Cupriavidus necator N-1: one gene and its partner. The protein of the gene in region 1 interacts with the protein of each later gene in a pairwise test. Links are inferred from orthologs where the notes say so. Each region holds a gene or a part of one and is shown on either strand. Other genes may lie near its edges. The genes, in order: CNE_RS35050 and CNE_RS05630.

Region 1 (15,871 bases):
TGATCTGTGCAACGAAAGATCGGAGTTGAAAGTATCAAGGCTTTGTACTAGTCGGATGGAAGGGAATTCCCCTTCGTTGGTTGTGATGCGGCTTCGACACGCCATCATGGCACTTCCGAACCAGCTGGCGGCTTGCGCCGCGACCTCGGGACGGGGAAGTCCCCTCCATTCGATGACGCCTTGCCGGTCTCCCCGCGCATTCAGAACCTGTGCCGGACGCCTAAGGCGACGCCGAACATGTTGCTCTGCCCGTTGCCGAGGACATAGCTGTTACCTAGCGACAGGCTGTTGGCATAGAAGGTCGCGAGCGACTCGAGCATCAACCCGGCGTTCTTAGCATAGGCCGTGGTCAGGTAGACATCGGTGCGCTTGGACAGTGAGTAGTCGGCCACGAAGGAGATCTGCCACGGGTTGGCTACACTCGTGTTGCCGTAAAGGTTCTTGAGGTCGTCGTAGTTGTACTCGAGCGTGAGCGCGAGTGCCGGTGTGACCTGGTAGTTGGCCCCGATCCAGTAGAAGTCATCGCGCTGGATCAGGACATCGGCCGCGTTCTTGTTCTGGCCCCAGCGGTAGCCTCCCATGATCTTGGCGGGGCCGAACGCATAGCTGGCGCCTACGACGGCCTTCTTGATGATGCCGGTGCCGGTGCCGATTGTGGGATTCCACTGGTCATAGCCGGCCGTCGCGGCGAACGGGCCGAACGTGTAAGCCAGTGCCCCGCCATAGGCGGTGTCTCGCCGGAACTGCCCCGGGACTTCGCCATTGCCGCCGATCGGGATGGGGAACCCTACCGAGGCGGGCAGGGCCACCCCGGCGCCGAAGGACCAGTGCGCGAGTGCCGTCAGCCCCCCGAACTTCCCGGTGTACTTGATGGTGTTGTCCTCGCGGTAGTTGGGGCCGGACTGCATGACGACCGGCTCATACTGCGTGGCATAGGCGGTTGGAGAGAAGTTGGCCAGGGCCTCGAACATCGAGGTGTACTGCCGACCGAGGCTGACCTGCCCGAAGCGGTCGCTCTGGACGCCCACGAAAGCCTGGCGGCCGAACAGGCGGCCGCTTTGCTGCGACAGGCCGGTATCGAGGCCGAAGCCGCTTTCCAGCACGAAGATAGCTTTGATGCCGCTGCCCAGGTCCTCGTTGCCGCGCAGGCCCCAGCGCGAGCCGGAAAGTCCGCCGGAAGTCAGTCGGTAGGCATCGTTGCCCGGTCCCGGGTTGAATCCGTTGGCGGCCGTCGGCACGACGCCCGCGTGGTTGACATATTCCACGTTGGCGTCGATCACGCCGTACAGCGTGACGCTTGACTGCGCAAGGGTTGCCATCGGCCATCCCAGCAGAGTCGCCAGGGCCATCCTTTTCAGTGACATTTGTTCTCCTCTCTTTCTCTTTTTTGCTTTGGGTGGTCCAGCCACAACTTCATTCTTTGCATGCCTGACCTTGCAACATGCTGCCGGGCAGCCTGTTCGAGCTTAGGAGCGAAGCCCGTTTCCCGCCAGCAACCGATGACCGGAAACCGCGGGAAACACGCAGTGGTGTCGGCTATTTAAGACAGTCGACGCCAAGAGCTGGCTGCCACTGCCTTCGAACTTCCCCCATGCGCCTGAACAACTTCGAGCGCGACGACCGACAGCGACTTCACCGGCTGGAGAACCGAATCCGGGAAGAGGGCTGCCGTGCTTGGCTTTTGGGGAACAGAAGACGACCGATGCGTCCCGGAATGCGTGGAACGAGTCGTGCTCACGGAGCGGCTGCGGCCTGATTCGGAGGCCGTACCCAGGGGTAAGCTTTGATTTCGGTGCCGGCCGGACGTCTTCTCCGACCGGTTCAGCGTTTTCGACGGGGAACTGCGTCGGCTTGGGGATCCTGAGGCAACTCTTTTCCGTGGCTGCTGGCGTCAGCAACCTCCGGCGTTGCATCGTCGCCGGGAATCGACGCTGCCGGTTCGACATGGGACGGAAGTTTTTCGAGGCGCCCTTTGACCAGCAGAGCGTCTCGGGGTCTGCAGAGTCAAGATGATACGGACTGCATAAGCTCGTCGTCCTCGTCTAGTCCATTAGATGCCACACAGATCGAAGCGCAACATCGGTACAAATTATTGGACGTACATCGTCCAGCGACGAGAAAAAGTGATGCGTTTGACTTCGTCCTTTCTATTTGCATCATGGCTGGTGGTCGGATGCAACACCTGCTGGTTTCCTTGCCGGCCATCGGCGTGCCAGTGGCAAACGCGCTCTTCCTGTTGTACGGAAACTATCCGAGCCCCGCCCGGGAGGGCGAGGTCGTGGCCAGCGCCGCATTTGCTGCCGCGAACGGTCTGGAGGTGGGCTCCCGCGTCACAGCCATCCTTAACGGGCGCGAACGGCAGTTGGAAGTGGTCGGCATCGGAATATCCCCCGAATATGTCTATGAAGTCGGCCCGGGCATGGTGTTCCCGGATAACCGCCGCTTTGGCGTGCTGTGGATGGGGCGGGATGCGATTGCATAGCGTTCGGCATGGAGGGCGCTTTCAACGATGTGGCGCTAACGCTCGACGCAGGCGCGGATGCGCGCCAGGTCATCGGCCCGCTCGACCCAGCCGGAGGCGACATACGTAACCGATGCCCATCACTCGGCGCCAGCCTTTCGCATGGCGAATTCTGCTTCACCGGCGATCTCGATTTCCCGAATCCCCGGCCGCAGCGCACGCGAAACCGCATCCATCCCCGAGTCTGCTACTTTAGCGGCAGCCTTTATGCTTGCCATTTCGGCCACGTCCTTCAACATGCGGAGTTGCGAAACAATTGGTGTAGCGGATACAACATGGGCTTTCGGTAGGATGTGGGCAACAAAGACATCATATAAGGCGGCGTCGAAAAAGTTCTTCTCGATGGCAATCGTTGCCTGTGTAAGGTCGAGTTCCTTTAATACATCGCGGAAGCCGTGGAACATCTCGACTTCGCTCTGGAAAGAGCGAAGCTCGGTTGCGACGGAAGTGCGACGAATGCTGGCTAGATCACAAGCCGGCACGGCAACAACACAATGCAGCGTGCGAGTCAGCAGCGCCAGCGCGCAAGGTCGACCGTCGCCAGTGAAATATGCAAGATTTGCAGGTTTCATCAGCAGCAGCGCGTCGACGTCCTGCTGCTCCATCAAAGCCGCCGCGCGCTGCCAACGGGCCGCGTAATCAAAGACCGGCTTGTCCATGATGTGATCCTCACTTCGGGCATATCCACACGCTTCGGCGCCGGCGACGCTACGCTGAAAGCTTCGCAGACGCTCACTCCGTTCTGCCGCTGCAGCGGGACTGCTGTCGCAAGCGCGCACGGCCGGACGGCAAGGGGCTGGCAGGTCGCCGGTCCAACGGGATCGGTCCGCGCGAGGGCCAAGCCTTACGGCTAGACCAATCATCCGCCTGGCGCCATCGTTCTACCCATGCCCGGGCCCATGCCCGGGCCCATGCCCGGACCCATGCCCGGACCCATGCCCGGACCCATGCCCGGACCCATGCCCGGACCCATGCCCGGGCCCATGCCCGGACCCATGCCTTGGTCGTTGGCCATCGTCTGCATCATTTCCTGCATGAACGCCATGTGACTACCCGCCATGTCTTGGCACATTTGCATTTGATTTGATGGGGCGTTTCCCTTGGCGACTCTTTTGCCAGGAGCCATACGAGCAGGGCCGCCCATTTTCATCATGTCCTTTTGCATGATGGCCATTGCATCTTGCATGACCTGATGGCGTTCAGCCAAGAGGGCCTGGCGCTCTTCCGGCGTCTTGGCCCGCGCAAGCCGCTCTCTGATGGCACGCAGGTGGGCAACCTGGGCGTCCAGCCTTGCATCGCTGGAAACTCCGGGGGCTACGACCGGAGGCATATTTTGTTGTTTTTCAGGATGGTGCTGCTCATGCTCCGTGCCGGTAGCCGGTGACGCCGGGAAAGCTGCTGGCGCCCAAGCGAGCACGACGGCCGCAGTGATAAGGGTGGAGAGGCGATGGTTGGTGGACATGGGAGATTCTCCTAAGAAAACATGACAGTTCCTAGTCCAAGGTATGCGGCGGTCAGGGATTTGAGTTGATTGGGATCAACGAAGCGATGGGTGTACCGGGTGTTCAGTCCCATCGATGTGCTGGTCTGCGCGCCGGAGCAATCTGCGCAGACCATTTGCTGATGCCCTCATCAGCAATGCTCCGGTGTGCCAGGAAACGGTTGGCCAGGAACACATCCGGGGGAATACCTAGAATTTGACTATGAGGGCGGCAAGTCAGGGGGAACCGTGCAAAGCGCCACTTCGCCCGTCGGCGCCAGCCCTGCGGCGGATTGTTTGTTCCTCTGCCACACCTCTATCCAACGGCACTTCGCTGCCAGTGCTGGCGTGCCTACGCCCGTTGCATGCTTGATTTGGCGCGCTCCGCGACCTCGAACACGAGCATGCCAGCAACCATTGCTGCCACAAAGCCAATAGCCTTCGGATAGCCAGCGCCCAGGGCAACCAGCGCGGGGCCAGGGCAGAAGCCGGCCAGACCCCAGCCGACGCCGAAGGCGGCGCTGCCCAGGACCAGCCGCAGCGTTACGGTCGTGCTGGCCGGCAGTTGCACAGGCAGCCCCAGGAAGGAGCGCTTGCGGTGTTTGGCGATGAGGAAGGCGAGCGAGCCAATGGCAATGGCACCGGCCATCACAAAAGCGAGGGACGGATCCCAGGTTCCTGCAAGGTCAAGAAAGCCCAGCACCTTGGCCGGGTTGGCCATACCGGAGACCATCAGGCCAATGCCAAATAGCAAGCCTGCGAGGAGTGCAGTCATGGCGGTCATATCACCCTCCAATCAGGTGCCGTTGCACGAAAACAGTCAGGAATCCCGCCACCATGAAGGTGAGGGTGGCGACCAGCGAGCGGATGGAGCCGCGCGAGATGCCGCACACACCATGGCCGCTGGTGCAGCCGCTGGCGTAGCGGGTGCCAAGGCCGACCAGGAAGCCGGCGGCCAGGATTTCGCCCCAGCTTGCCTGAATATCCGCAATGGCCGGCTTGCCGAGCAGGCTCGCAATCACAGGAGCGCCAACCAGGCCAGCGAGGAAGGTCAGGCGCCAGGCCATGTCCTTTCGAGGCAGGCTGAGCAGGCCGCCGAAGATGCCACTGATGCCGGCAATGCGGCCGTTGAACAGCAGCAGCACGGCGGCTGACACACCGATGATGAACCCGCCGACCAGTGACAGGCCGGGCGTGAAGTTAGCGAGGTCAATCAGCATGTCGCCTCCTGGTTGGCACAGAACTGTTCATAAAGGACCGCCATGACGGCAAGCGCCTGGGGGCTCGCCACCGAATAGAAGATGCTCTTGCCGTCACGGCGCGTCGCCACCAGGCTGTTCTCGCGCAGCACACCGAGCTGTTGAGACAACGTCGGCTGCCGGATGCCGAGCTGTTCCTCCAGCTCACCGACAGACAGCTCGCCTTGGGACAGGCGGCACATCAGCAGCAGGCGATCCGGATTGGCAAGCACCTTGAGCAGGGCGCAGGCCTGCGCCGCTGCAACTTGCATGCTGGCGAGGTCGATGGCGGAGTGGGGTTGGTCCATAGGTCGGTTACATTTTGCTTGTTAATATTATATAAAACAATAGAATATATGTGAATAGAATGCACTGCATCCAAGGAGGCGAGCGTGCACCCGACTATCCAGCCGTTCTTCGACCCTGCGACCTGGACCGTGACGTACGTGGTCTTTCAGGAGGGGCGCTCCGAGTGCGCCATCATCGACTCAGTGCTGGACTACGACCCCAAGGCGGGGCGGACATCTACGGCAAGTGCTGATAAGGTCATTGCGTTTGTGCGCGCGCACGAACTGCGTGTCGAGTGGATTCTCGAGACGCATGCGCACGCCGACCACATGTCTGCCGCGCCATACCTGAAGCGCCGCCTGGGTGGCCAGATAGCAATAGGCCAGAACATTCGCCGTGTACAGGGGGTGTTCAAGAAACTCTTCAATCTGGAACCGAAGTTCCGGCTCGACGGGTCGCAGTTCGACCACCTGTTCGACGACGGAGCGACGTTTGCCGTCGGCGGCCTGACCGGCAGGGCGATTCATGTGCCAGGACATACACCCGCCGACATGGCTTACCAGATTGGTGATGCGGTCTTTGTCGGCGATACGCTGTTCATGCCGGACGTCGGCACGGCTCGCTGCGATTTCCCGGGCGGCGACGCGCACGAGTTGTATCGCTCCATCCGCAAGCTGCTGGACCTGCCGAGTAATACACGGCTCTTCATGTGTCACGACTATCCGCCCGAGGGGCGCGGGCCTGCATGGGAAACGACGGTGCGCGCTCAGCGCGAAGGCAATATCCACGTGCATGACGGCGTGAGCGAGGAACAGTTCGTGGCCATGCGCCAGGCGCGCGATGCGACGCTGGCGATGCCCACGCTGCTTCTGCCGTCGGTGCAAGTCAATATCCGAGCCGGGGAGTTGCCGCCGCCCGATGCGAATGGCGTTCGCTATTTAAAAATCCCGCTAAACGTCATCTGAGTCAGGTTTGTGACCGACCTTACCGATGAGTGGCGCATGAGAGCTACGCCTCGATTGGCGTGGACCAGTCCGAGTTGAGGCAGGTATTGTCTTTCATCAACTCTCTTCATCTGAGGAGCACTAGCATTTGCATGAAGGGGACAGGCAAACGCATATGTTCGCTGGTCCTGACTTCGAATCAGTAGCCTTGAGACTGACCGACGTCGTCGACTGGGCCGGTCTTTTGCAGAAATGCAAGCGTAATCGCCCGCGGTAGTCCTCAAGGTTGGCGCGGCTGCATCCAGTTCTGGTGCATCATCATGTGGTGCATCTTGCCACTGACGCTTCGCTGAAGGTGCTGACCCATAGCAAGGTCCCCGTGCTGGTCTACCGCTAAAGCGATGGCATCGAGACACGTCCGCCGTTTGCTCCAAGAAGACGGCTTCTCGCTGAGCACCCATTCAATGGATGGTGCGCCACGGCTGGATGACCAGCCAATACGGGAAGCGGCCGCTTGCACCGAACGAGAAGGGCTAGGAGAAGCGACAATGGAACTGCTCGTGGAACAAGTGGAAGTCTGGGTGGCGAGCATTCCGGACAAGCCCGGCGGCCTGGCCGCGATCTTGACGACCCTGCGCGATGTCGGGGCCGACCTGCAATTCATCATTGCACGGCGCAGTCCAGACAGGCCTGGCGAATGCCTCGTGTTTGTCACACCGCTGCAGGGAGATCGGGAAATGGTGGCGGCGGCCGTGGCAGGGTTCAATATCGCGCGGAAGCAGCACTGTGTTCGAGTCCAGGGCAGCAATCAGCCGGGGCTTGCCGTTGCAATGACCGAGGACCTAGCCGAAGCGGGGATCAACCTCCGTGGCTTCTCAGCGGCGGTGATCGGTACGCAATTCGTCGCGTACGTGGCCGTTGACTCGCAGGCAGACGCGAACCGGGCAGCGGACGTCCTCAAAGCCGTTCTTTGAAGGAGCGCATTCACACATGATGCGCTCGCGATAGGTATCGAGAGGCGTCGAGTGCCCGGTTCGCGCGACATGCACAACGCCTCGGATTCGATTGGCGAACGCCCCGCGCGACAGACCAGATTGTCGCCCGGTCTCATTCAGCGCCTACTTGGTCTGGGGCCCGAGGCCCCAGATACCACCGGCATTGCCGGCAGCCACCGTTGACTCTGTTGCGCAATGCGCGCCTTACGATAGCGAATTGCCTGCGCCCCGTTGTTGCCTACCGGCTGTGGCCACTTGCCTCAGTCAGACCAGCACGTGACGTGTCTCTAGAAAGAAGCGCTGAATCTGTTGTTCAATGTCCGGATCGATCATTTTGTCCGGCCGGTTTCCGTTCGGGCAGGCAAGCCTTGGGGTCGTTCCAAACAAGCGGCAAATCAATGGGCGCTCCGAATACACGCTGCATCCCGTGGTACCAAGATGAGGGCAACTTAGGTTTGCCAGCGCAGTTTCGTGCTCAGTATCGCTCTTGACGGGAAGCCTCGACATTTCCTCCGTTGAGGTTGTCACAGGGCCACAACAGTCATGACATCCAGGGGTGCACTCGAACTTGGGAATTCGTGAGCGAAGAAATCTGATCTTTTGACTATTCATTGGTGCAGGTACGTTCAACCCAACTGTGCGCCGCGATCTCGTTCAACTACCGTTCCTTCGACGGTAGTCCGAGGAATTCCGACGCCTCTTGCATAGCGCTCTCGGCCAGCTCACGGGCTTCCTCGCCTCCGCCGGGCGTCATCCGGCCGACCAGTGCTGCGTAGAGCAAGTGGATCAGGTCCACGGCACGGTGATACTGTTCGTCGCTCATGTCTTTCTCTCTACGAAGCCATTGAGCCGTGTCGTCAGCTCAGGTTTTCGCAACTTTCGCAATGCCTGGGATTCCAGTTGGCGGATGCGCTCGCGGGTCAGACCGAACTGCGCGCCGATTTCATCCAGCGTGTAGTCTGTCTGCAGCCCTACGCCAAAGCGCATGCGCAAAATTTTTGCCTCGCGCGGGGTTAGCCTTGCCAGAACGGTTTCCATTTCCTGATGGAGTGCCACCTGGGTCGCCGCGTCCACTGGGGATACCGTGTCCTCGTCAGCCAAGGTGTCTCCTAGTAGGGCATCCCCGCTTTCCCCCAAAGGCGTCTCCAGCGAGATCGGCTGCTTGACGAGATTCAGGATGGATTTGATCTGTTTCTCGCTCATCGCCAAACGGGCAGCCAACATGGACGGCGTTGGCATGGCGCCAGTTTCCCTGAAGATCTCGCGTGAATGCCGGTTGATCTTGCCCATGGCCTCCACAAGATGCATCGGTATACGAATGGAGGGCGCCTTATCGGCGATGGCACGTATGACCGCCTGCCGAACCCACCAGGTGGCGTAGGTTGAGAACTTGTAGCCGCGCCGGTAATCGAATTTGTCTACGGCGCGCATGAGTCCAATATTTCCCTCTTGGATGAGATCCGGCAACGGCAAGCCACGGTTCTGGTATTTCTTGGCGATGGAGACCACCAGTCGGAGGTTGGCCCCGATCATCTCGGACCGGGCTTGCAGGGCTTTCGTCTTCGCCTTCGCGACTCGTTTGGCGGTTTCCCGCAGATCCCCCAGCGGCATCCCGGCGCGGGCCTCCAAGGCACGCAACTGTTGCTGAAGCGCTCGCACTTCAGGCGCCCATCTTGTCAGGTGAGCGCGAATGGCAGGGTTCTCGGCGGCGAGCGCTTTCATCCAGTCTAGATTTGCGGCTTGATCCCTGAATCCTTCTAGAAACACTTCGCGCGCGATGCCACATTTGTCGATCAGAATCTCGGCGATGTGGCACTCCGTTTGACGAACCTCCCCGATCAACGCTTCAAGGATCTGTGTGAGCTCCGCAATGGCGGGCGGGCTAAAGCGGAATGCCGCAAGCTCAGTTTGGAGGGTGATCAGCACCCTGACATACTGGGTGGGTTCTGCTTTTGGGCAGCAAGCGACACTGGCAAGCGCATTGGCCTGGCATCGGATTGCTGCAAACCTTTCGAAGGCAATGCCCCGCCATCGCAGTGATTCGCTATCAGAAGACGGCATCGGCACCGGATCGCCATCGTCGAGCCCTGTATCGTCACCTTCCAGCTCCGTTTCGGTCTGCACCTGCGCTTCTGATTGCAGGCTACCGCCTGCCTCGGCTTGCGGCTCCACAATGTGATCGACCAGATCATCAAATGCCATCTCATCGCAGGCAACCCGGTCGGCCATAGCCAGGAGTTCGGAAACCACGACTGGGCAAGCCACCATCGCCGCCATCATTTCCGCCAATGCGTCTTCGATGCGCCGGGTGATGGCCACCTCCTCCCCGCGCGTCAGAAGAGGGATCGCGCCGATCTCTCGCAGGTACATCTGCGTGGGATCCGTCGTGCGAGTCAATCGACCGTCGCTCTGCGTGATGGCCGCGGCGACTTCCTCTGCGACATCCTCCTCATTTGCGGAGGGTGCCGCATCCTGAGTCAGCCATGCTGGAGCTTCCGCCGGCGCTCGGTCGACCACCTCGATGCCGAGATCGGCCACCATCGCCAGCGTCCGGTCGATGGCACCTGATGTTTCGTCGCAATCCGGAAGCTGATCGCTCAGCTCACCACGCGTCAGGAAACCGCGCTCTTTGCCAAGGGCGATTAGCGCAAGCAGGCTTGTACGTAGGTTCTCGCTCATTTAATTGCGCGCTCACGCGCCTCGTTTCCGCCTAAGGCGTTCGCAAAGCGCTTCATTTCTGCCCCCGGCGTCAGCCAGACCGCGACTTCGTTGTGGGGCTGGCCGATGGCTGTGCCAGATCGGGCCGTCCTTTCAGTTGCCTCCCCGCCCGGGAAGATGTTGCACGAGCCAGATCAATGCCGACACCGCAGCAATGGCCCAGAGCGTTACGATCACCAGCGCCGCGACGTGGATGACGGGGCGGCTGATGGCTGCAGCGGCCGCTGCGCGATGCTCGCGCATCACATCAACCGGAATCCATCGTATTGCCAGCAACAAGCCGAGAGGCACCACCACCACGTCATCCAGATAGCCGAGCACTGGAATGAAATCCGGAATCAGGTCAATGGGCGACAAGGCATAGGCGGCGACCAGCAAGGCTAGCGCTTTCGCATACCATGGCGTGCGGCGATCTTGCGCGGCCAGCCACACCGCGTGCGCATCTTCCTTGACTGCGCGAGCCCAACGCCGGGAGCGTGAGGCCAAATGAGGCAGAAGGTCCCGGCGCCACAAGTGCAGACGCACATCGTCGAGCACAGGGACTGCCGCGAGGGCGAGCAGCAGGGTTGCCAGCACGAGCGTGGCGCTGAACCCGACGTGCTTGAACCCCAGGGCACCAATGATCCCGCCGGCGAAGAACAATGCGATGAGCGTGATGAGTACCCGCAGTTTGTGCCGATTGGCGAGCACCGGTGGCTTGCTCAAGTCGGCTCTGGACAAGTTCCAGTAAAACAGCTTGCCCAGTTCTATGCCGATGTCCGTGACCATTCCGGTCACGTGCGTGGTGCGGATTTCGGCGTTTGACAGCTTGGTGATCATGGCATTTTGTAAGCCCATGATGAAACAGAGCACCATGACCGTTGCCGGCACGAACAGCCATTCGTGGTGCTCGAGATTGCTTCCAAGCAGGCCAAAACACACCAACAGCGCGGCTTCCAGCATGAGTGGCAATGCGTATTCGCTATGCAGGTGCTCGCGCCGACCCCAGTTAATCAGCACCGCTGAGCAGGCGGCGCCCGCCAGAAACGACAGCAGCGCCCCCAGGCCGTCCAACATCAGCCAGAAACTGCCAAGCGCCAGGTTGTCAGCCATGGCGGACACGATCCCCGACATGTGCGAGGTATACTGCTGCACGGCGAGGAAGCCGCCTGCGTTGGTTGCTCCGGCAACAAAGGCCAGGTAGCAGGCCAGTTGCCGATTGCTGTCGGGACTGCGCTCCTTCCCGGTCAGCTTACGCAAGTACAGGATTGGCATGGTTGCGTTGGTGAGAAGGCCTGCACGCAAGGAAGAGGCTTGTCAATACCGGACCGACCGCCTTGCCAGCTTGGGCCAGGCGGCACGATCCGATGCAAGGCGCTCGCCGCGTTTCAGACGGTGAGCGGCTGCAGTCAGGTTCAGCGAATGCGCCGTTTCCAGGATGCGCGCCCGCGCCTTCAGTGCTTCTAGAGCGGGCAGCTTGTGTGCCCCTTTCCAGGCGAACAGCGTGTAGTTAGCACTGTCCTCGGACAGGGAAATCGACATTGATTTGCCGAACACGGCGCTGACTTCCTCCAGATAGAGCGGGATATCGGGATCGCTTTCGAGAAAATTCGCGACCAGCACACCGGTGTCGGCCAGGCGTGCATGACAGGCGGCATAAAAATCCGCGGTGCCAAGCTGTACCGGCATGCCGTCGGCCAGGAAGCCGTCCACCAGGATGACGTCCGGACGCGCATTCTGGTTCGCGACATATTCGGCGCCATCCGCGCAAACCACCTCGAGTCGTTCGTCGTCCGGCGGGATCTGGAACTGCTCGCGCAAGGCGATGACCGCCGGATTGATCTCAATTGCCACAACCTTGGTGTTGGGTAGATGCCGGTAGCAGTATTTGGCAAGTGAACCGCCACCCAAGCCGATCATCGAGATTCTGGTTGGAGTCGGGTGCAACAGCAGGAAGCCCATCATGGTCCTGGTGTACCCCAGCACGAGCTTGTCGGGATCCTTGCGCGACATGAAGCTTTGGGTGGCCAGTGCGTCGAAATGCAGCGACAGCGCGTGCTTGGTTTCCAACACCTGGGGCGTACCGTCGCTGGTCGCCTCGGCCAGGAATTTCAGATAGGCCTCGAACGAGGAGCGGTCGGCGTGCATCTGTCCGTTTCCATTAGAGAGACTTGGGGAGTGCATCCCCCCTCAGCAAGGCCGCGATGGTAACGACAGCGGCGGCCTCGTCCACGCCGTCCGCCTGGATGCGTATGTACGTCCCCGCCGGAGCGGACAGCCGCATGACCTCCATCACGTTCTTGGCGTTTGCGACCCAGGGGCCGCTGGTGAGCAGGATGTCGCACTCAAACTGATTGGCCGTGAAAGCCAAGCGCGCGGAATTCCGTGCCTGAAGCCCATCCTTGGCGGCCACCTCTATGGTCACTTCTACCACTGTGCCCTCATCGAAAAAAAGTGAGCCAAAACGCTCATCCCTACTGATGCCGCGAGTGCGTGCTTGGCATGCAGTCTTGCTTACGCTCCGGCATCACGACAGTTCATGTCGGCGGGATACGTGGTGAGCCTTGCAATTGTATATAATGATAATGCTATTATCATAACATGACACTCCAGAACGCATGGAATCCAAGACCGCTCGCCTGACCGTATTGATCGATCCGGAGAAGAAGAAGGCTTTTGAGGCGCTCTGTGCCGCCCAAGACCAGACGCCATCTCAGATTGTTCGCCAGATGATCCGCGACTATTTGCAGCAGTACGAGGTGGACTACGCCACCAAACCGAAGATCGGCGCACCTGGTTTGGCGGCGAAGGAACGTGGGTGATACGTAGTAGGAAAGGGCTAGTTGCCCAGGCGTTCGCATGGGTCTGCTTCACATGGCGCGACGCGCGTTAGGTGCTTTCGGGGCCAAGCGGTGTCGACGATTGCGAGTCTGGGCCTAAGTTGGCAAATTGCAGGGCATCGCATACAAGGCGCCCTGGCGAGCAACATCGCTAGCGCCGTGCGGGATTGGTCTGCCGCTGCCGAATGGCGCTCAGAATCCCGCGCAGGATCTCTAATGGCGGCGGTGGACAGCCTGGCACGGTTACGTCTACGGGGATGACATTGGCGACACGACCGCAGCTTGCATAGCTCTCCCCAAAGATACCGCCGGTGCAGCCACAGTCGCCCACCGCCACTACCAGTTTCGGCTCCGGGGTTGCCGCGTAGGTGCGTCGCAGGGCCTCTTCCATGTGACGCGAGACGGGTCCGGTCACCAGGAGCATGTCGGCATGGCGCGGGCTGGCGACGAACTTGATGCCGAGACCTTCAATGTTGTAGTAAGGATTGCCGAGTGCGTGGATCTCCAGCTCGCAGCCATTGCACGAGCCTGCGTCGACCTGCCGGATCGTCAGCGCCTGACCGAGAATGTCGAGCAGCTCCCGGTGAATGCGCTGGATAGAGGCGGGCTCGCCCGCCGCGGTGGGCGGCGCCGGCTCGGTGACAATGCCGGTGCGGGCAATCTGCTTGAGGATTTGCCACATCAGAGATCGTGCCCCGAATAGCTGAGGTTGAAGGATTTGTTGATCAGCGGAAAGTCCGGCACGATGTTGCCGATGATGGCGTGCTCGAGCACCGGCCAGTTCTGCCACGATGGGTCGTGGCAATGGCAACGGAGGATGCGGCCGTCATAGGTAAGTTCGAGCGCGACGAAGACTTCGCCACGCCAGCCCTCCACCCATCCTGCCCCGATGGCGGCGCCAGCGGGCGCTTGCAGCACGATTCGCGTGGCTCCCTCCGGCAGGCCTGCACAGATAGCGCGGATCAGGCGCAGCGACTCCAACAGCTCATCGAATCGCACCGCCACGCGGGCGGCGACATCGCCACCGCGGTGGGTGGCCATTTTCACTGCCAAGCTATCGTAAGGTAGCCAGGCGAGGTCGCAGCGCAGGTCCACGGCGCGGCCACTGGCACGTCCGGCGAGGCCGGTCAGCCCAAGCTGGGCGGCAAGCTGTGGCGTGACGCGGCCCGCCTCAAGAAAGCGGTCCTGCAGGCCCGCGTGCTCATCGTACACCGCACGCAGCACGCGTACTTCCCGCTCAATGTGGTCGCACTGCTGACGCAGGCGCTCAAGCATCGCTGGCGTCAGGTCGCGCGCAACGCCGCCCGGCACCACGGCGTCCATCATCAGCCGGTGACCGAAAGCCTCTCCGGACAGCCGCTGCCAGTCTTCGCGCAAGCGCGAGAATTGCGCCAGGCCGAAGGCGAGCCCCGCGTCGTTGCCCAGCGCCCCCAGGTCACCCATATGATTGGCCACCCGCTCACGCTCGAGCATCAGGGCGCGCAGCCAGTCCGCCCGCGGTGGAGGCGTGCAGCCCCAGGCGGACTCCAGCGCCATGCAATAGGCCCAGGCATAAGCCACGGTGGAATCGCCCGAGACCCGGCCGGCCAGCCGGAATCCCTCAAGCGGCGCCAGATCGGTGAAACGCCGCTCGATGCCCTTGTGGGTGTAGCCCAGGTGTTCTTCCAGCCGCAGCACCTTCTCGCCGACCACGGAAAAGCGGAAATGGCCGGGCTCGATGATGCCGGCATGCACCGGGCCGACGGCGATCTCGTGCACCCCGTCACCCTCCACACGCACGAAAGGATAGTCGGCAGGCAGTTTGCCGGCCGTGGCCGCTCCCGCAGACGCGCCGCTTTGCAGCGGCCGCGCCCCCGGCGGCCACAGGCCGTGGTCCAGCCAGGCCCGGGCATCGCGGTTGCCCGGCACGGCGATACCCACCAGGTCGGTCATGGCACGCTGCATCCGGCCCGCGCATGGGAATACGCCGGCCAGATCCGGCACCGCGGGCGCGATACCATCAAGCCGCAGTTCGAGCCATATCAGTCCCCGCGGCGTGGCGTACGTCACGCATGCCGTCAACGCACCGCCGCTGCCACTCCGGTCGACGCCCCACAGCGCGACGAGGCGCCCGCCCGCGTCCGCCACCGCACGGGCCGTGGCGGACCAGCCGTCGTGCCCGACCTGGCCATGCCAGACTGGCAGCGGCCCGGGCAGTCGCAGCAGATCGAGCCTGAGATCTGACGGTGTCATCGGGTCAGCTCCCCAGCATGGCGGCTGCCTGCCGGTACCAGGTGTTGAGATAGGGCGGGATATAAAGACCCAACATTAGCCCTAGGGCGAGGTGCGTGAACACCGGGACCAGCGCTGGCGGATGCGCCAGCGGCTTGAGCGTGGTGTCGCCGAACACCATCGGTTGCACCCGACTGAACACCGCGGCGAACGCCAACCCGAGTGCGAGCAGCAGGAAGGGCGTGGCCCACGGCTGCTCGCGCATGGCGGTCGTGACGATCAGGAACTCGCTAGCAAAGACCCCGAACGGCGGCATACCCAGGATGGCGAGCACCCCTACCATCAGACCCCAGCCGACCGTGGGACTGACACGGATCAGTCCGCGGATGTCGTCCATGATTTGCGTGCCAGCTTTCTGCGCGGCGTGGCCAACAGCGAAGAAGATCGCGGACTTGACCAGCGAATGCACCGTCATGTGCAGCAGGCCGGCGTAGCTGGCGACCGGCCCGCCCATGCCGAAGGCGAAGGTCATCAAGCCCATGTGCTCGATCGACGAATACGCGAACATGCGCTTGATGTCGCGCTGCCGGATCAGGAAGAAGACGGCCGCGACCACCGATAGTAGGCCGAACCCCATCATCAGGCGGCCGGTCAGAT
Region 2 (5,064 bases), on another replicon or contig:
GATCGATGCGCTGGCCGGCCTGGACCCCGACACCCTGACGCCGCGCGCCGCGCTGGAGGCGCTGTACCGGCTCAAGGCACTGGCAGGCGAGGCGCTCGACGCCGCATGAACGCTGCGCGCCGTGCCCTGCTTGCCATGCTGCTGCCGCTGCTTTGCACGGCCGGCATGGCATCGGCCGCGCCCGCGGGCCGCAGCGCCAAGGCACCGGCCAGGCCACAGCTGACGCGCATCGCGCTGATCGCCGACCTGCCCCAGTGGCCGGCCGCGGAGGCCAACGCGGCAGCACTGCTCGACTACTTCGGCGAGCGCAAGCTGGACCTGGTCATTCATGCCGGCGGCATCAAGGGCGATACAGAATCGTGCAGCGATGCTGTGCTGGGCAGCCGCCAGCAACTGCTGAACCAGTCGCCGCTGCCGCTGGTCTACGTGCCCGGCGAGACCGACTGGTCCGAATGCCGGCTGCCGGTCAACGGCGGCTTTGACGCGGTCGAGCGCCTGAACCGGCTGCGTGAGCTGTTCTTCCCTGAAGACGCCACGCTCGGCCGGCATCCGCGGCCGCTGCTGCGGCAGTCGGACCAGGCGCTGTTCCGCAGTTTCCGCGAGAACATGCGCATGGAGGTGGGCGATATCCTGCTCGTCGGCATGAACCTGCCGGGCGACAACAACCACTACCGCGACGAAGGCGGGCGCAACGGCGAGTTCGAGGACCGGCGCGAGGCCAACCGCCAGTGGCTGGCGCGCGCGTTCTCGGTGGCGCGGCAACGCGACCTGAACGGCATCGTGGTGGTGGTCCACGCCGACCCGCATTTTGCCAACGGCTGGGAGAAGAAAGGCCGCCCGACGCTGCTCGACGGCTTCATGCGCCACCGCACCCGCGATGGCTACCTGGAATTCAAGCGCCAGCTGCGCGAGCTGGCCGGTCGTTTCCGCGGCCAGGTGCTGCTGGTGCATGCTGGCGGAAACGGGGCCAACGGGGCCGACAACGGCTTCGGCATCGACAAGCCGCTGCGCGATGCGGCCGGCAAGGTCATGCAGAACTTCACGCGCGTGTCGCTGCCCACCGACACGGTCGCGCAATGGGCCGAGCTGGTGATCACGCCAGGCGCGGCGTCACCGTTCGCGGTCATGCTCAAGGACGCACCGGTGTTGCACTGAGGCGGGTTGCCGGCCGAAAACGAAAAAGCCGGCTGCGGCCGGCTTTTTCTTGGGGTGCGGAATACGATCCGTGCAGCGCGATCAGTGCAGCGTGCGCGGCGTGTCGTCGTCCTCGTCCTCATCCACGACTTCAACGCCCGAGGCGCCATGGGCGTGGCCGTGCTCGATTTCTTCGGCGGTGGCCTCGCGGACTTCGGAGACCTTCAGCCAGAAGCGCAGCGCCATGCCGGCCAGCGGATGGTTGCCATCCAGCACGACCTTGTCCTCGGCCACGTCGGTCACGGTGTAGATGACGGAGTCCTCTTCGTCGCCGTCCTCGGGCATGCCTTCGAACTGCATGCCGACTTCCAGCGGCTCGGGGAAGCGGTTGCGCGGCTCGACCTTCACCATATCGGCGTCGTAGTCGCCGAACGCGTCTTCCGGCTCCAGCTGCAGCTGGGTCTCGAAGCCCGCGTCATGACCGTCGAGCGCTTCCTCGATCTTGGGGAACGTGCCATCATACCCGCCGTGCAAATAAACCATGGCTTCATCTGACTCCTCGATCAGATTGCCTTGTGTGTCCGATAGCTTGTACATCACGGACACCACAGTATTCTTAGCGATTTTCAATTCTTGACTCCATGAACGATTCCGCATTATACGCGCAGGCCCTGCCCCCTGGCCCCGTCGATCCAGACACTCCGCTCGACCTGCTTGGTGGCATGACGCCTGCTGCATTCATGCGGGATGTCTGGCATCGCAAGCCCCTGGTGATTCGACAGGCAGTACCCGGAATCGTGCCGCCTGTGTCGCGCGAGGCGCTTTTCGACCTGGCCGACAGCGACGACGTCGAATCGCGCCTGGTGACGCACTTCCGCAACCGCTGGAAACTCGCGCATGGCCCATTTGCGCGCGAAAACCTGCCCGGCGTCAAGACCCGCCAGTGGACCCTGCTGGTGCAAGGGGTAAATCTGCACGACGCCGCCGCGGCGGAGCTGATGGGCCGCTTCCGTTTCGTGCCCGATGCGCGCCTAGACGACCTGATGATCAGCTACGCCACCGACGGCGGCGGCGTGGGCCCGCACTTCGATTCCTACGACGTGTTCCTGCTGCAAGTCTCGGGCCGGCGCCGCTGGCGCATTTCGTCGCAGACCAGCCTTGAGCTGATCCCGGACATGCCGCTGAAGATCCTCGCCGACTTCAACGCGGAACAGGAATGGGTGCTCGAACCCGGCGACATGCTCTACCTGCCGCCGCAATATGCGCACGATGGCATTGCCGAGGGCGAATGCATGACCTGCTCGATCGGCTTCCGCGCGCCGGCCTACCGCGAACTGGCCGGGCATTTCCTGGCCTGGCTGTCTGAAACGGTCGAAGACAACGAAGACCTCGGCGGCCGTTATGCCGACGCCGGCGAGCGCGCCGCCACGCGGCCCGCGCAGTTGCCCGCCGGCATGGCCAAGGCAGTTGCCGAGCGGCTCAAGGCGCTGCAATGGAATAGCCAGATGGTGTCTGAATTCCTCGGCAGCCATCTGTCAGAACCCAAGCCTGGCGTGGAATTCTCAGAGATACCTGACATGCCGTTGCGCCGTTATGCGACACTGGCGGCCCGCCATGGCGTCGTCCTGCCATCGGCATCGATTGCGCTTTACGACCGCGCGAATTTCTTCCTCAATGGAGAAGCCTACGAGCCGCCGGCCGAACTGATGCAGTGGCTGAAAAAGTTGGCCGATTATCGGCAACTTAGTGGCGAAGATGTTGCGGCTTGCGCGGATCTACCCGATCTGATGGAAACTTTCCATCACTGGACGCTGGAAGGATGGCTGCAATTGGGACCGCGGCTGTAATAATGCGTAACATTGCGAATCAGTAAATTTCGGCGCTACACAAGCCGGGAAAACGCGGATATAATCGTTGGCTGGCTAGTACTGTGGACCATTGCATTTGTCGGGACCCGGGAGGGCCTCTATTTTGCAGTTCAAGAGCGATAATTACCGGTAATTATTCATCGCCTGTTTTCCGTTATTACAAGTTAAAGGACGAACAATGAAGAAGTCTCTCCTGATCGCATCGCTGCTGGCCGCTGTTGCTCTCGCCGCTTGCGGCAAGAAGGAAGAAGCTGCCGCTCCGGCCGCTGAAACGGCTGCTCCGGCTGCTGCCGCTCCGGCTGCTGAAGCTTCGGCTCCCGCTGCTGCAGCCCCGGCTGCTGCCGCTGCTGACGCTTCGGCTCCCGCTGCTGAAGCCCCGGCTGCTGCCGCTGCTGACGCTTCGGCTCCGGCTGCCAAGCAGTAATCGGCTCCTGACCGATGAAAAAACCGGCCTTCGGGCCGGTTTTTTTATTTGGGCGCCGCTACCGCACTGCGCCCCGCTGCATCCAGGTATCCCTCAGACGCGCACTGCCTGCCAGTCCAGGCCCTCGTCCTGGTCTGCCACCAGCACCTCGGACGGCAGCGCACCCAATGCCACCGCCAGCGCCCCGGTTGCCAGCTCACGCGTATTGTTCTGCTTGCTGAGGTGGGCCGCGACCACGCGGTTCAGGCCGGCATGGGCAACTTGCGCCAGGATGCTGGCCGCCACTTCATTGGCCAGGTGGCCGAAGTCCCCGCCAATGCGCCGCTTCAGCGAAGCCGGATAGACCGAATTGCGCAGCATCTCGCGGTCATGGTTGCATTCCAGCACCAGCGCATCCACGCCTGCCAGGCGCGCCGTCACGTAGGGCGTCTCCATGCCCGCATCGGTCAGCACGCCCAGCCTCGCCTGCCCGTCCGACAAGACGAACTGCACCGGCTCGCGCGCATCGTGCGGCACGGTGTACGGCAGCACCTGCAGTCCGCCGATGGCAAAGGTATGGTCGGCGCAGCAGACGCGCACATCGGCCGCATCGGCGCCACGCAGGTGCGAAGTCGCCAGCCAGGTACCGTGGCTGGTGTAGACCGCCAGGCGATGGCGGGCTGCAAAGGCATAGGCCGAGCCGACGTGGTCGCCATGCTCGTGCGTGACCAGCACGGCGTCGAGCTGGTCCGGCGCGACGCCCAGGCGCTCCAGGCGCCGGGCGGTCTCGCGGATGCCGAAGCCGCAGTCCAGCAGCACGCGCGTGGTGGTGGTGTCTTCGCGGGATTCAATCAGCAGCGAGTTGCCCTCGCTGCCGCTGCCGAGGAAGGCGAAGCGCATCATGGCCGCGCCCTCCCCGCCAGGCACCGGCCAGGAAGGCCGGCTGGCAAGCCAGCAGTCATGCGCCGGCTCAGTGCAGTTGCTCGTCGATCAGCGACAGAATGCGCTTGCCGATTTCGCCGTTCTCAGGCTGGCCGGCATCGTTGAGCACCGTCACCAGCGTGCCGCTGCCCGTGCCCTTGAGCGCCACGCGATACTTCTTGGCGGTCTTGGAATCTTCCGGCTTGGTGAACAGCTTGGAGAAGAAGCCACGGCTGTCGGCAACGGTGCGCGGGTCGACATAGCGCACGTAGTACAGGCCCTGGCCACGGTCGCGGTCTTCCACGGTGAAGTTCACGCGGTCCAGCGACAGGCCGACCGAGCGCCAGGCGCGGTCGAACGGTTCGGGCAGCTGCAGCGCCGGGGCGCCGTTGACCTGGGACAGGTACGACTTGGCCGGCGCGGCGCCATCGGCACCAGCGGCGGCTGCGGTGCCGGCAGCGGCGGCCGTGCCCGCAGCGGCTGCGGCATTGCCCGCCGCCGCCGGGTTCTTGGCCATGCGGTCGGCCTGTTCCTTCTGCACGCCCAGGCGCTGGGCCAGGCGCGACAGGAATTCGGCTTCCAGCTCAGGATCGGCCGGACGCGGGGTCCAGACCGTGCTCGACTTGTCGATGCCGGTCAGCTGCTCCTGCGCGCCGCGGTGGCTGATGAAGACCTCCAGCGTGCCATTCTGCGAGCGCTCGACGCGGGTGCGGAACTTGTCGCGCTCCGAGGTCGAGT

The links.
Region 2: the proteins of CNE_RS35050 (region 1) and CNE_RS05630 interact in binary tests that used the Escherichia coli proteins (3 or more experiments, as listed by UniProt). The link is inferred for Cupriavidus necator N-1 from one-to-one orthologs.

The regions. Positions count from the first base shown.
Region 1 is NC_015727.1:1,114,797-1,130,667, reverse strand. Bases 12,961-15,871 are described here. They hold CNE_RS35050 (hydrogenase large subunit), read right to left. Parts: upstream 15,236-15,871; coding sequence 13,685-15,235; downstream 12,961-13,684. Other genes in these bases: CNE_RS35045 (hydrogenase 4 subunit F), read right to left, coding at 15,240-15,871; CNE_RS35055 (NADH-quinone oxidoreductase subunit B family protein), read right to left, coding at 13,155-13,685; CNE_RS35060 (ribbon-helix-helix protein, CopG family), read left to right, coding at 12,961-12,985. Also shown: CNE_RS35125 (porin), read right to left, coding at 201-1,364; CNE_RS35120 (hypothetical protein), read left to right, coding at 2,174-2,482; CNE_RS35115 (M24 family metallopeptidase), read right to left, coding at 2,602-3,180; CNE_RS35110 (hypothetical protein), read right to left, coding at 3,381-3,983; CNE_RS35105 (DUF6691 family protein), read right to left, coding at 4,354-4,785; CNE_RS35100 (YeeE/YedE family protein), read right to left, coding at 4,787-5,221; CNE_RS35095 (ArsR/SmtB family transcription factor), read right to left, coding at 5,215-5,547; CNE_RS35090 (MBL fold metallo-hydrolase), read left to right, coding at 5,632-6,492; CNE_RS35085 (ACT domain-containing protein), read left to right, coding at 7,020-7,445; CNE_RS40210 (YkgJ family cysteine cluster protein), read right to left, coding at 7,731-8,078; CNE_RS41840 (hypothetical protein), read right to left, coding at 8,125-8,289; RNA polymerase sigma factor RpoD, read right to left, coding at 8,286-10,145; CNE_RS35075 (DUF1275 domain-containing transporter), read right to left, coding at 10,278-11,438; CNE_RS35070 (fused MFS/spermidine synthase), read right to left, coding at 11,481-12,311; CNE_RS35065 (HPr family phosphocarrier protein), read right to left, coding at 12,325-12,597; more of CNE_RS35060, read left to right, coding at 12,782-12,960.
Region 2 is NC_015726.1:1,183,788-1,188,851, reverse strand. The notes cover bases 1-2,900. They hold CNE_RS05630 (FKBP-type peptidyl-prolyl cis-trans isomerase), read right to left. Parts: upstream 1,765-2,900; coding sequence 1,237-1,764; downstream 1-1,236. Other genes in these bases: CNE_RS05625 (ribosomal protein uL16 3-hydroxylase), read left to right, coding at 1,776-2,900; CNE_RS05635 (hypothetical protein), read left to right, coding at 106-1,155; mutS (DNA mismatch repair protein MutS), read left to right, coding at 1-109. Also shown: more of CNE_RS05625, read left to right, coding at 2,901-2,981; CNE_RS42005 (hypothetical protein), read left to right, coding at 3,181-3,426; CNE_RS05620 (MBL fold metallo-hydrolase), read right to left, coding at 3,520-4,308; outer membrane protein assembly factor BamC, read right to left, coding at 4,376-5,064. UniProt on the Escherichia coli protein: Folding helper with both chaperone and peptidyl-prolyl cis-trans isomerase (PPIase) activities. Chaperone activity prevents aggregation of unfolded or partially folded proteins and promotes their correct folding.